Regions from separate parts of the Mesorhizobium ciceri biovar biserrulae genome, predicted to be linked through region 1. Evidence: riboswitches for the same ligand, from Rfam matches in the RefSeq annotation. Region 1 holds a riboswitch; the other holds the start of a gene.
What was found. Region 1 has a riboswitch for thiamine pyrophosphate ahead of thiB (thiamine ABC transporter substrate binding subunit). Riboswitches for the same ligand answer to the same signal wherever they lie in the genome.
Positions count from the first base shown of each region.

Region 2: it holds a riboswitch for thiamine pyrophosphate, as region 1 does, so the genes downstream of both, A4R29_RS18585 (YkoF family thiamine/hydroxymethylpyrimidine-binding protein) here and thiB (thiamine ABC transporter substrate binding subunit) in region 1, are expected to answer to the same signal.

Region 1 is NZ_CP015064.1:5,697,772-5,704,851, forward strand. It holds gene A4R29_RS26885 (RNA polymerase factor sigma-32) at 51-914, shown strand; gene A4R29_RS26890 (M48 family metalloprotease) at 939-2,408, opposite strand; gene thiQ (thiamine ABC transporter ATP-binding protein) at 2,668-3,459, opposite strand; gene thiP (thiamine/thiamine pyrophosphate ABC transporter permease) at 3,452-5,077, opposite strand; gene thiB (thiamine ABC transporter substrate binding subunit) at 5,086-6,084, opposite strand; TPP riboswitch at 6,128-6,242, opposite strand; gene A4R29_RS26910 (thiamine diphosphokinase) at 6,330-6,989, shown strand; gene A4R29_RS26915 (ABC-F family ATP-binding cassette domain-containing protein) at 6,991-7,080, shown strand, end outside.
Region 2 is NZ_CP015064.1:3,976,967-3,984,046, reverse strand. It holds gene A4R29_RS33235 (hypothetical protein) at 1-149, shown strand, start outside; gene A4R29_RS18615 (hypothetical protein) at 149-472, shown strand; gene A4R29_RS18610 (hypothetical protein) at 836-1,150, shown strand; gene A4R29_RS18605 (hypothetical protein) at 1,236-1,943, opposite strand; gene A4R29_RS18600 (glycosyltransferase family 39 protein) at 2,243-3,790, shown strand; gene msrA (peptide-methionine (S)-S-oxide reductase MsrA) at 3,873-4,391, shown strand; gene A4R29_RS18590 (hypothetical protein) at 4,461-4,778, opposite strand; TPP riboswitch at 4,962-5,075, shown strand; gene A4R29_RS18585 (YkoF family thiamine/hydroxymethylpyrimidine-binding protein) at 5,066-5,674, shown strand; gene A4R29_RS18580 (ABC transporter permease) at 5,767-6,528, shown strand; gene A4R29_RS18575 (ABC transporter ATP-binding protein) at 6,525-7,080, shown strand, end outside.

The sequences.
Region 1 (7,080 bases):
GGGCGCCAGCCAAGTTTGCAAAGTCATCCGCACCACCCAGGGAGCGCCTCATGATGGAAGACACGGCAGGACGGATCATGGTCCGCGCGGCGATGAAGGCTCCCTACCTCGAGCGTGACGAAGAGCATCGGCTTGCATTGCTCTGGAAAGAGGACAACGACCAGAACGCGCTGCACAGCATCACCGTCGCGCATATGCGGCTGGTCATTTCCATGGCCTCCAAATTCCGCCATTACGGCCTGCCGCTCGGCGACCTGGTCCAGGAAGGTCATGTCGGACTGCTCGAGGCCGCCGCCCGCTTCGAGCCGGAGCGCGAGGTGCGGTTCTCGACCTATGCGACATGGTGGATCCGGGCCTCGATGCAGGACTACATCCTGCGCAACTGGTCGATCGTGCGTGGCGGCACCAGCTCGGCGCAGAAGGCGCTGTTCTTCAACCTGCGACGCCTGCGCGCGCGGCTGGCGAATGGCGCCGAGCCACTGTCAAACGCAACGCTCTATCGCGAAGTATCGGAAGCACTCGGCGTCTCCGAAGCCGACGTGGCGATGATGGATTCGCGGCTGTCGGCTCCCGACTCCTCACTCAACATGCCGGTTGCCGACGATGCGGGTTCGACCGAGCGCATGGATTTCCTGGTCTCGGACGATCCGCTGCCCGACGAGATCGTCGGCGACAAGATCGATGTCGCGCGCCGCTCGCTCTGGCTGAGGGAGGCGCTTCGCGCGCTCAACGCACGGGAGTTGAGGATCATCGAGGAACGCCGGCTTAACGACGAGGGCGCGACGCTGGAAGCGCTCGGCGAAACCCTCGGCATCTCCAAGGAACGCGTCCGCCAGATCGAGGCCCGCGCCATGGAAAAGCTGAAGGTCGCGTTGGTGAAGCAGAATCCGGAGTTCATGGCGACTGCCGCCTGAACGGCGGCAGGCGTCCGGAGGTGCCTACTTGTCCGTGACGATCTTGACCTTGTCGCCGGCCGAAACCGCGGCACCAGGCGACAGCGCGTTGAGGACGCGGAACAGGTCGAGCTTACGGTCGACGCCGACCATCTGCGCCGAAAGCGAACCCATCGTCTGCCCAGGCTGGACAGTGACGACGCGGATGCGCAGCGGCTTCAGCGCCGCCTTTTCGGCAGCGCTCAGGATCCGGAACGAGCCGCTGACCGAGCGGGCGATTGTGTCCAGCGACGTGCTGGCCGAAGGGGCCGCGGTCAGCAGCCGGTAGACCTGGCCGCCGGCGCGGATCACCGCAATGTCGAACTGCCAGCCTTCGGCGCCGGCATGCGCGGTCGCTGCCTCGTTGCCGTTGATGGTTTCCTGCCTGACGCTGCTGTCGACGAGACCAGCCACCCAGCCGCTGCGGATATAGTCCGTCAGCGCCCGGTTCTTGTCGATCGACACGCCATCGAAACGGATCGCTATGTCGCCGGGGCCGGTGGCCGTCACCGCTGCCGCCGAATTGTCGATGATGAAGCCGTCCGGTACCGTGAACGAAACGCCAAGGCCCGGATGCAGGAAGGTTTCGCCGCGCACATAGCCTTCTTCCGGCGTGTCGCCATAGAGCAGGCCGTCTATGCCGGCGAGGAAGGAATCGCGGTCGCGCGTGCCGACGCCCGGCGCGCCGAACTGGCGGGCATGGCGCTGCGCCAGATCGATGCGCTGCGGCGTATTGGGGTGCGTGGCCAGGAAGTCGAGGCTGGCGTCGGTGGCGCCGCTGATCGAGCGGAAATCGGTGTAGGCCGACATCGATTGCAGGAAGCGGCCGGCGGCGAAAGGATCGTAGCCGGCCTCGCCGATCGACTTGATGCCGATGGCGTCGGCTTCCAGCTCCTGGTTGCGCGAGAATTGCGCGAGCCTCAGCTTGCCGCGGATCAACGCCGCCTTGGCGGTCGGGCTGTCGCCGAGCACATCGGAAACCACCTTGGTCGCCAGGCCTTCCTCTGCCTCGAGTTGCTGGCGCTGCAAGCCGTGATTGGCGGTGACGTGGCCCATCTCATGCGCGATGACAGCGGCAAGCTCGGCCGAATCATTGGCCAGCGCCAGGAGGCCGCGCGTGATGTAGAGATAGCCGCCCGGCAGCGCGAAGGCATTGACATTGGGCGAATTCAAAATGGTGATGCGATAGGTCTGTGTCGGGTTGGCGGACACCACCGTCAAACTACCGACCACCTTGGCGACCATGCGCTCGAGCTTGGGATCGGAATATTCGCCGCCATAGGTCGCCAGGATGCGCGGATGCTGCGCCCTGGCCAATTCGGCGAGCTTGTTGTTGGCGCCGACATTGTCCACCGTGATCGGCTTGTCGGAAGGCTGGAAGCCGGATTCCTGAACTTCCGGCGGCGTGAACATCTGGCAGCTTGCCAACGCCACGGCAAAGCCGGCCAGCGCGAGGAAGCGCGCCAGCGGTTTCATTCCCAATGTGTTAGCGCCGATCGCCAGAACGGCTTCCTTTCGGGTTCCCGGCACATGACATTGAAAATCGGGGACGATCTTCAGAATGCTCACGTGCCACATCTCAAACTGCTGCAGTATCCGCGGCCCGTCCCAGGGGCGGGCGCCGGATACTGCAGGCAAATCACGGCCTGTGCCGGACCGGTAGGGCGGACCTAGCCACACTCCCCCGGTCATGGCAAGCAAACGCCACATCGCCTGGAGCCGGTTTGACCGTAAATTATGTCCGCTTCCGGGCAACATCGCGTGATGTGGAATATCCGGCACCCGCGCCGATATAGCGCCGGAACGCCTCCGGACCAGCCCCGGCAAAGAAATCATCAGCCTTGCCGGTCGCAGCGACCAACCCATTGTCGACAAACACCATATGCTCGCCGATGCGGCGTGCATCCTCCGGCTGGTGGGTGACGAACAGCACTGTCATGGCGCGTTCGGCATGAACGGCGGCAACCAGGTCCAGCATCTCGTCGCGCAAAGCCGGTCCGAGCGAAGCGAAGGGCTCGTCGAGCAGCAACACCGGTCGGTCGCGCACCAGCACGCGGGCCAGTGCGACGCGCTGGCGTTCGCCCCCGGAGAGCTCGCGCGGCAGGCGTTTCTCCTTGCCCGCAAGACCGGTGCGCGCAAGCGCCTCGGCGACCGCGGCGCGGTCCGCCTCGGTCAGCCGCAGGGATGGCGAGCGGCCGAGCCCGACATTCTGCTCGACGGAAAGATGCGCGAAGAGATTGTTCTCCTGGAACACCATCGACACCGGCCGCGCCGAGGCCGGCTCGGCGCTGACATCGACACCGCCGACCAGCACGCGGCCCGACCGTGGGGTCTCGAAGCCGGCGACCAGATTGAGCAGTGTCGACTTGCCCGAACCGCTCGGCCCCATGATGGCGGTGATCGTCGCCGCGGCAAACTCGACATCGAAAACAAGCGGCGCCTCGCCATAGCTGCCATAGCTGAACGACACTTTGTCCAGCCGCACCGGCGCGCCCTTCGCGAGCCCGTTGGCCGCCTTTTCACGCATCACGGACCTCCTCCCTTCCCAGCCAGTGCGCCGCCACGATCAACGCGAGACAGACGAGGCCGAGCAGCAGTGCGAGGCCGGCGGCATCCTCGGTGCGGTAGCTGCCCATCCGAGCCAGAAGAAGGTAGGGCAATGTCTGCACGGAATCACTGCCGAACAAGGCAATGACACCGAGATCGCCGAGCGACAGCGCCATGGCGAAAGCGAAGGCCGTGGCGAGCGGTCGCCGCAGCGACGGCCAGTCGACCAGCATCAGCCGGTTCCAGCCCGCAATGCCGAGCTGTGCACAGAGCCGTTCGTGACGCTCGCTCGCTGCATCATAGGCGGGACGCACGGCGCGGAGCGCAAACGGCATCGCCATCACCGCGTTGACGGTGACGACCATGACCGGGGCGAGGGCGAAGACATCGCCGACAAGGCGCAACAACAGGAACCAGCCGGCGCCGACGACGATCGGCGGCACGACCAGGACAAAGCCGGCGCCGGTATCGGCGGCATGTTCGAGCAGTGTCTTGCGGCCAGTCCGGCTGTTCAGCGCCAGTGCCCGCCGCGCCATGGTCAGCGCCAGCGACAGCATCACCGAAAGCAGCGCCGACAGGAAGGCGAGCGCCGCGCTGGTCAGCGTTGCCTGCCGGACAGTGGCCTCGCCGGCCAAGCGGGCGAGATCGGCACTCAATCCGGCCATCACGGTTGCCGCCATCGGCCCGACGACGAACAGCAGCGCCAGGACGATGAGTAGCGCGTTCAACCAGGTCTCGCTCCGATTGACCGAAAGATGGCGGCGTTGCGCGACCGGCAAATTGGTGTCGCCGACCACATTGGCGCCTAGCGGCGTCAGTGCCAGCACCACGATAAAGGTCAAGGCGATCTGCAGCAGCGTCAGTGTAACGGCCCGCGTGGGATCGAAATCGAAGCGCAGCGCCTGGTAGATGCCGACCTCAAGCGTCGTCGCGGCCGGCCCGCCGCCGAGCGTCAGCACGATCGTGAAGGATGTGATGCAGAGCATGAACACAAGCCCGGCGACGCCGGGCAGTGCGGCGCGCAGCGTTGGCCATTCGATCAGCCGGAACGCCGGCCGCGCCGCCATGCCGAGTTGGCTCGCCAGCCGCCATTGGTCGGCCGGTATGGTCTGCAGCGCCTCGAGGAACAGCCGCGTCGCCAGCGGCAGGTTGAAGAAGACATGGGCGACGAGAATGCCGGACAGGCCATAGATGCCCGGCCAGCTTCCGCCGCCGATAACGGCAAGCACGCCGGCGAAATAGCCGGCACGGCCATAAAGCGCCAGGATGCCGAGCGCTGCAACGATGGCCGGCAGCGCCAATGGCACGGCGAAGATCTGCAGGATGAAGGCGCGGCCGAAGAAACGTGGATGCCGCGACAGAGCGCGCGCCACAAACAGCCCCGGGATGACCGAAAGCAGCGTCGACAGGACCGCTTGCCAGAGCGTGAAGCGAATGACGCGAAGCAGATAGGGATCGAAGGCTGCCCAGGCGCCCGAGAAATCATGGGCGCCCTCGAAAAGCAGGCCAGCAAACGCGCCGCCGATCAGCAGCGCGATTGCAGCGAGCGCGACAATGCCGGCACTGACGCGGGAATCCGTGGAATGCGCCGGCGCCATCGCGCTGCCTATTTGCTCATCGCCGCCAGCCATTCATCGACCCAGGCCTTGCGGTTGGCGGCGACCTCTTGCGGGCTGAACAGCAAGGTCTTCGTCGGCTTGACCAGTTTGTCGAAGGCCGGATTGAGCGGCTTGTCGGTCTTGCCTGCCGGGAACATCCAGTTGGTCTCGGGGATGGCATCCTGGAATTTCGGCCCGGTCATGAAGGCCATGAACTTGGCCGCCAGCGGATTCTTGGCTCCTGTCGTGGTGATACCCGCCACCTCGATCTGCAGATACTCGCCCTCCTCGAAGGAGGCCGCCTGGTAGCGCTCCGTGTTCTCGGCGACCATGTGGTAGGCTGGCGACGTCGTGTAGGACAGCACCATCGGCGCCTCGCCCTTGGTGAACAGCCCATAGGCCTCGCTCCAGCCCGGCGTCACGGTCAGCACCTTGGCCTTGAGCTTGGCCCAGGCCTCGGGTGCCTTGTCGCCATAGACCGACTTGACCCAAAGAAGCAGGCCGAGGCCTGGCGTCGAGGTGCGCGGATCCTGGATGACGATCTTGTCGTTGGCACTGCCTTCGATCAGCTCCTTCAGGCTCTTCGGCGGCGTCTTCATCTTCTGCGTGTCGTAGACGACAGCGAAATAGCCGTAGTCGAAGGGGACAAACGTGTCGTCGCTCCAGCCGCCCGGCACACTGACATCCGTCACCGCGCCATGCGGCGCGAACAAGCCTGACGCCTTGGCATCGGCGGTGAGATTGGTATCCAGGCCAAGCACGATATCGGCCTTGGTCGATGTGCCTTCCAATCTGACGCGGTTGAGCAGCGCGACGCCATCGGCGACCGAGACGAAGTCGACGTCGCAGCCGCATTCGGCCTCGAACTCCTTCTTCACCACGGGACCCGGACCCCAGTCGGCGGTGAAACTCTCATAGGTGTAGACGGTGAGCTTGTCCTTGGCCAAGGCGGGCCCGGACAAGGCCACGACCGTTGCTGAAACAAGAGCGTATAAAAGCGTGCGCATCGGCGCCTCCTTCGTTTGAATTGAAAGGAATTGAGGCGTCGGACTGTCCGAAACGTCTAATCCCTCCGCCGGTACAAACCGGATCAGGTTCAGCGGGTTGGCGAGACTGCCTCTCAGCCGGTCCGCGAAGATCGCGTCCGGCACCCCGTTAGAGCGTTTCGACACATAGGCCGGGCCGATCCGCCATGCAAGCGGGAGTTTGCCGCCTTCCGTTTCCCGTGCCGGGCTGGTAAGGGCCACACAATATGAGCACATTCACCATCCTGCTTGGCGGCGATCTCATCCGTACGCCACGGCTCGACCGTCAGGTCAAAGGCTCCCGCGTCATCGCCGCCGACGCCGGCATCGGTCATGCGCGGTTGCTGGGTCTCGTGCCGGAGCTGTGGGTGGGTGATTTCGATTCGGTGCCGGCGAACCTGCCGGACGATCTCGCTTCCGTGCCGCGCCGGACCTTCCCGGCGGAAAAGGACCAGACCGATGGCGAACTTGCCGTCGCCGCGGCACTGGAGCGCGGCGCGACCCGCCTGGTGCTGGCCGGCGCCTTTGGCGGCAAGCGCGCCGACCACGCTTTTCTGCATCTGTCGCTCGCCCTGCGGCTGGCGGAGGCGGGAACGGACGTGCTTTTGACCAGCGGCGCTCAGGAAGGCATCCCCCTGCTGCGCGGAACGGCCGGCTTCGACTATGCCGACGGCACGCTGTTCTCGGTGCTCGGCTTTTCCGAGCTCGACGGCCTGACCGTCACCGGCGCCAAATGGCCGCTCGCTCACGTCAAGGTGGCGTTCGGTTCGTCGCTGACCATTTCCAACGAGGTCAAGTCCGACAAGACCGGGGGCCGCCTCGAAATCGCGCTCGGCCATGGCCGCGCGATGCTGCTCGCTCATCCCTATCCCTTACCTGAAAGCTGACATGGCCCCGCCCCTTCTCAACCTCGACGGGATAAAACTGACCTTCGGCGGCACGCCGCTGCTCGATGGCGCCGCCTTGACGGCTTCGGCC
Region 2 (7,080 bases), 1.7 Mb from region 1:
GCTGCACCACATCAGGCGGATCGTTCTGCGCGGCCGGGCATCCCATCCGACCGACAAGGGCAGAGGCGGCGGCCCTTTCCGACGCGTCGGTGGCGGCGATCCTGGCTCACAACGAAAAGGGCCAGAAATTTTGCGGCTGGAGGCCATGATGAACGATCTTTTCGACCTGCTCGGCATCAAGGGACCGGTCGTGGCGGCGGGTCTCGCCGGCGGCGTTCTGCGCGCGCTGTCGCGGCATCGCTACAAGTTGCGCGAAATGGTGGCCTCGCCGATCTGCGGCGCGCTTGCGGCGGCTTATCTGACGCTGCCGGCGGTTTCCTACGCCAGGATCGCCGGCCTGCCGATGCCCGATCCCGCCGACGACACCACCACGCTGGCGGCCGCCTTCCTGATCGGCGTCTGTGCGATGTGGATTTCGGACGTGCTGTTCGAGTTTGTGGTGCGGAGATTCAAACCGGGGGTGGAGGAGTAGCTGTTGGCACCGCGTCGTCTGTTGGCTGCTGCCTGACGGAATTACCGAGACAGGTGGACCTGGCGCGGCGTGGCTCTCATTTCCAGGACCGACCGCTGCCCGCTTCGGCTCACGCCGGGGCGGGCTTTTTTGCATTTCCGATCGGCCATTGCTGAGCGGCATTCGAGTTGACCGGTCTCGTCGTCGTCCGTTGTGATAAGCAAGTTAATCATGTCGGTTATGCATAATGATTATTGTTAATTTTTGATTGAAGCACCGAAACTAGATAAAGATTTGAGCGCATGAAGTGTTCATATATTGTTAAGCAAGAGGTAGACCACAGAAGACGGAAGCCATCTCCATCATCAAACGGGAGTAGCTTTCATGAACAAGTTCACTGTTATTTTCGCCGCTGTTGCAGTTGCATCGTCCGTTGGAGCCGCCGAGGCAGGTTGTGGGTGCGGAGGTTCGGGCGGCTGGGGAGGCAATTCGAGCAGCCTGATCAATGTTTCGCCGTCCATCGACCTTGGCAAGATCACCGCGCTGAACGACGTGCTCAGCGGCAACAACATCCTGAGCGGCAATGTCGTCTCAGGCATTCTAAACGGCAACAAGACCGGCATCGTCGGTGGCGTTCTGAGCGGGCTCGGCGTGAACCTGCTGGGCGGCAACAGCTACAGGCTGGGCAAGCGCCACTAGTCCGGCGCTGCATTTCAACTGTCGAAGGCAACCCAAAATAGCCCGTTCCGGTGCGCCGGGCGGGCTATTTCGCGTGTCGGGCCGATCAAGCGAGGATGTTGACCGCGCGTGCCGCGACCAGCGCGATGGTCAGCAGCGAGATCATGGCCTCGGCCATCATCAGCAGCTTGGCGCGCTGGGAAAGGGGCAAGGTATCGGTGGGCGAAAACGCTGTCGCATTGGTGAAGGCGAGGAAGAAATAATCGACGAAACCGGGCAGCCAATCTCGGAGGTCACGGTCGTTCAACGTCATCTGCGCGAACAGGAAATCGGCCTGCGCAAGCTTGACGAGGCCGCAGGTCGGCGGGCCGCCGCGGTCGGTGCTCCAGAACCACAAGGCAAAGACGATGACGTTGGTGACCCAGATGTTGAGTGCGTCGATCAGCAGCGTCGTGCCGCTGTTGCCGGCATGGCCCTCCAGCAAGGCACGCACCAGCAGGACCAGCGAACCGCAGTTCATGATGCTGATGATGGCGGTCATGGTCAGGGCTGTTCTGCGGATCATGACCCGAAACTGGCCGATCGCATGCCACTCGTGGTCCTCGACCGCCTTGCGGGTGGCGGCCTGTGTCCAGGCGGTGGCCACCGACAAGGGCAGCAGCAGAGCGGCCTCCAGCGCGGGCGCTAGCCAGCGCGGCCCGAATGAGAGATTGTTGATGACCAGAAGCTGCAGGCAGATGATGACGAGAACGGCCGCACGGGCCATCCAGAAATCGAGCGCACGGTAGTGGATGACGGCATGGTGGTGGCGCATTTATTAAATCCTGGATGCTTTTTGGGGGACGGGAACCGGTCAGGCGTAGGCGACGCCTGCCGCGATCACGCCCGATGCGCCGTGCCCGGCATGTTCAGGGCGCTCCGGGACGGCGTGTTCCATTGTTGTCCTGCTGGCATGTGATGATGAGAGAGGCGGCATGGTGGCGCGAAACTCTGCCTCAATCTTGGTTTTGCCATGGTCACCCAAGTATACATTTTCGTAAGCTTCGAGTTCTGGGCTGTTCCAAAAACCGTCCGGTGTGATTTATCCACCGCATGACGCGAATCGACGAACCCATGAACGGTTGGCTGCCGGTCGGCAGTTCTGTTCCAGGCGACTGGCGGCAGTCGTCGATCTGGCAGGGGCTGACGCGCTATCCAGAAGCCGGCCTAGCGCTTTTATGCCTGACACAGATCCTGTGCTGGACCGTGGCGCCCGCGCTTGTCGACGTGTCTCCGCCCAACGATGTCGTCGAAGGCTTCATGTGGGGCCGCGAATGGGTGCTGTTGACCTACAAGCATCCACAGCTTCCCGGCTGGCTGCTCGAGATCAGCCATCTTCTGACCGGATCGTTCCGCTGGCCGCAATATCTCGTGGCTCAGCTAACGATCTCGGCCACTTTCGTGCTAGTCTATCTGCTGGCCCGCGACATGCTCGGGCGAACCCGCGCGCTGGCCGCCGTGCTTCTGATGCCGTCGCTCTATTTCTTCGGCTGGCCGACCCCACAGTTCAATCATGACTACGCGCAGATGCCCTTCTGGGCCGCTATCTGCTGGCTGTTGTGGCGTGCGGGCCGTGGTGGTGGGCCGGGCTGGTGGCTGGCGCTCGGGCTGGTGTCGGGCGTCGGGCTCTATGCCAAGCTTTCCACCGGCCTATTATTGCTTTTCGGGGCGATCTGGCTGCTGTCGGACACACGCGCACGCAGTCGGCTCGCCACGCCCTGGCCATGGCTCGGGCTCGCGGTTTTCGGCGCTGTCGCCGCTCCACTGGCCGCCGAACTCTGCCGCGTCGATTTCCTGCCGCTGACCTATGCCGCCTGGCGCGATCAGTGGGTGGTGGCCCATCGCTCCCGCTTTTATTATATCGGCGTCCAGATGGCTGGGCTCTGCGGCTTTCTTCTGGTGCTGGCGATATCAGGGCTGCTGCGGCGCTCGCCCGCGCCGCAAAAGCCCGTCGGGCGCGGCACGCTGGTCTATCTCTTGTGGATGGGGGTTGGCCCGGCGATCCTCGTGATGGTGGCGTCCCTGTTCACCGGCGCCGGCGAGGCCTGGGGCGCGCCGATGTACAATCTTGCTGGCGTTGTGGCGCTCGCCTTGCTGGGCCATCGCCTCGGCGCCATCGAGATGCGAAAGCTGGCGATCTGCGCGCTCATCTCCATTGTCGGCATATCCGGTGCCTATGCGGGCATCCGCTGGACGAAATGCAATCTGCGTGGGCGCATGGACGCCGTCTGCTGGCCGGCGCAAAAGATCTCGGATGAGGCAGAGGCTGTCTGGCACGCTGCGACGCCCGATCGGCTCGACATCGTCGGCGGCCATGCCCTTATTGCGCCGCTGGCGGGCCTCAATGCCTATGACAAGCCGTCGATCTTCACCGAACTGAACATGCAGTACGCCCCCTGGATCACCAAGGAGCGGCTGCGCGAGCATGGCATATTGCTGGTCTGGCCCGGGCGCGATGTGCCATCTTATCTGCAGGCGTGGGTGGGCGACATCCCGGTCAAAACCGTTCTTTTCGACTGGTCGCTCAAGGCGCCGCCGGTGGCGATCAGCTTCGCAGCCATTCCGCCTGGCGCGCGGCAGTTGCCGGGTGCTATCGACGGCCTCGCCCGACCGAGCAACTGAAGCAGATCCGCCGGTCCGCTGGACGAAGCAGGTGACAATGCCCATCTATGTCCAGACAAACTTGCCTTTGAGGAGACGTGATATGGCGACTTCGACCGAACGCGCAGTCCTTGCCGGTGGCTGCTTCTGGGGTATGCAGGATTTGATACGGCGCTATCCCGGCGTCATTTCCACCCGTGTTGGCTACAGCGGCGGCGACGTGCCCAACGCCACCTACCGCAACCACGGCAGCCATGCCGAAGCCATCGAGATCAATTTCGATCCGGCCATCATAAGCTATCGCACGCTGCTGGAACGCTTCTTCCAGATCCACGATCCGACGACCCGCAACCGTCAGGGCAACGATGTCGGGATGAGCTATCGCTCGGCTATCTACTACACCAGCGACGAACAGAAGCGCATCGCCGAGGACACGATCGCCGATGTCGATGCCTCGGGCCTGTGGCCGGGCAAGGTCGTCACTGAAGTCGCACCCGTTGGCCCCTTCTGGGAAGCCGAGCCCGAGCATCAGGACTATCTGGAGAAATATCCCAACGGATACACCTGCCACTTCGTCAGGCCGGGGTGGAAGCTGCCGGTTCGGGAAAAAGCGGTGCCGTAGATACACTGATACGACAGGATTTGAGAAGCCGCGGAGCGCTCGCTCCGCGGCTTCTTTTCATTGCAATTCCTACTTGCCGCAATGGTTGTCATTAACTGTCGGCGCGGTGGTGCCCGGCGACGTTCCACTGGCATCGGGCTGTGCGCCCTGCGGATGGGCAGGGCAATTTTCATCCGCGTTTGAATTCGTGGCGCCCGGTGCTGCCGTCGTACTGTTGGTCGTGCCGGGGTCTACCGTGTTCGGCGAAGCCGGCGTATTTGGGTCGACGGTGACCGACTTGCCGCTGCCGCCGGATCCGTCGGTGCCGCTTGTGCCATTGCTCTGCGCCATGGCCGATGTCGCCAGGCCAATGGTGAGCGCCGAAGCTGCGAGGATTTTCATGAACATGGTTTGTCTCCATTGTCTGTGAACTCGTCGCGTAGCGACTGGTGGGACAACCTCGCGGCCTGGTGAAGGTTCCCGATAAATTCTCGCGCCGGCAGAGCCAACCGCTCCCGCCCTGGCGCAATGCTTTTGGCGCAGTGCGATAAAAAAACGGCTTTTCCTTCAACTCGAATGATGCTTTAAGGCGCACATCCACAGGGGTGCTCCGTACGGTCGGGGCTGAGACGGGGGCGGCAAGCCCACAGACCCTAGAAGCTGATCTGGGTAATACCAGCGGAGCGAGGCGGGCGATGTTTTCAGGCGCACAGATTTCCCTATATCCCATGACCGACGATTTCGTCGGTGTCATCCTTGGCGCGCTCGGTGCGCTCGATCCCTGGCGCGACAAACTCAGGATCGAGACCGACGACATCTCGACCTTGCTGGTCGGGCCGCCCGAAGTGCTGTTTCCTGCCATGCGCGACCTCTTCGTGGCGGCGGCACGCAGCGGCAAACATTGCGTGTTGTCGGCCACCATCTCGCGCGGCTGCCCTGGCGAGCCGGACGATCCGATCTGCCGCTCCGATGCGTTTGGCGGGCCCGTCGGTCCACTCGGCGCGCGCAAGGACGCGGCCATCGCGGCGGTGCGCAATGCTGCTGCCACCGGCCAGCCGGCGGCGGCGCAGTTCTCGCTCTATGTGATGGGCACAGACGACCACATGGACGAGATCTACGGCTGCATAGACTTTCTCAAGCAGTCCGGCGTCTATGAGCGCTCCAAGCATTTCTGCACGAAACTGCGCGGTGACGCCGGTGCGATCTTTTCGGCGCTGGACGAGGCTTTCTGCCGTTTCGGACCGGGCGCTGGCCACGTAACCCTCGACGTCACGGTCTCGGCCAACAGCCCGTCGGCCGTCTGAAGCCGCGCCGCTCTCGCGGCCGTCAAAGGTTATCTCCCGTGGTCTCATCATCAGTCGCTTCGCGCCCGATCGCGAGCTTTCTCGTCAAGGCAATGCCGGCCATGATCTCGGCCGGTTTGCTCCTGATGGCGTGGGAGCTTTATGCCGCCTATTCCGGCATCAGGGCCACGATACTGCCGGCGCCGTCACGCGTCTTCGAGCAAGCGATGCTCAATCGCGAGGCGCTGACCGACAATGCCGTTCCGACCATCCGTGCCACGCTTCTTGGCTTTGCCTGTTCGCTCAGCGCCGCCTTCGTGCTGTCGATGCTGGTCGACTTCTTCCAGCCGCTGCGGCGTGCGTTGTTTCCCGTCTTCATCGTCAGCCAGACCTTGCCGCTGGTGGCGGTCGCGCCGCTGGTGGTGCTGTGGTTCGGCTTCGGGCTGGCGCCCAAGATCATGCTGGTGGCGCTGGTCACCTTCTTTCCGATGCTGGTCGCATTGGTCGAAGGCTATGAGGCGACCGAGGCCGAGATCGGGCAAATGCTGCGCGCCATGGGGGCAGGGCGCTGGCGCATCTTCCTGCTCGCGCGACTGCCTTCGGCGCTGCCTTACTTCTTTGCCGGGTTGAGGATCTCCATCACCTATGCGGTGGTCGGCGCCATCTTCGCCGAGTATGCCGGTGCCGCAAAGGGACTGGGCATCTACATGCTCAACGCCAAAAACAATTTCCGTCCTGATCTGGTTCTTGCCGCCGTCGGTGTCAGCGCGGCGGTGACCCTTGTCCTGTTCGGGTTGACCGTGTTGCTGCAGCGCCTTGCCATGCCCTGGGAGCGAGCCGGCAGGGAAACTGCCGGGAAGGGGGCCTGGCGATGAGCCGGCTCGAACTGCGGCATGTGCACAAGGCGTTCGGTGGGCTCGACGTGCTGGCCGATATTTCGCTCAGCGTCGGCGCTGGTGAGTTCGTCTCGATCCTTGGACCCTCGGGTGCCGGCAAGTCGACGCTGTTCCAGCTTCTGACCGGCGCCGAGCATGGCGAGGGCGAGATGTTGTTCGACGGCGCGCGGCTCGACGACCACGGCAGGCACTTCGCCTTCATGCCGCAGCGCGACGCGCTGATGCCATGGCGGCGCATCCTCGACAACACGACGCTCGGGCTCGAAGTGCAAGGTATGAGGAGACAGGCGGCGCGGGCGCGCGTTGCGCCGTTGTTTGCCGAATTCGGGCTTGCCGGCTTCGAGCGGCATTTTCCCGCGCAGCTGTCCGGCGGCATGCGCCAGCGCGCGGCCTTGCTGCGCACCGTGGTGCAGGAGCGCGACATGCTCCTGCTCGACGAGCCGTTCGGCGCGCTCGATGCGCTGACCCGCACCGCCATGCAGCGCTGGCTCGAACAGATGTGGCGGCATCATCGCTGGACGGCGCTCTTGA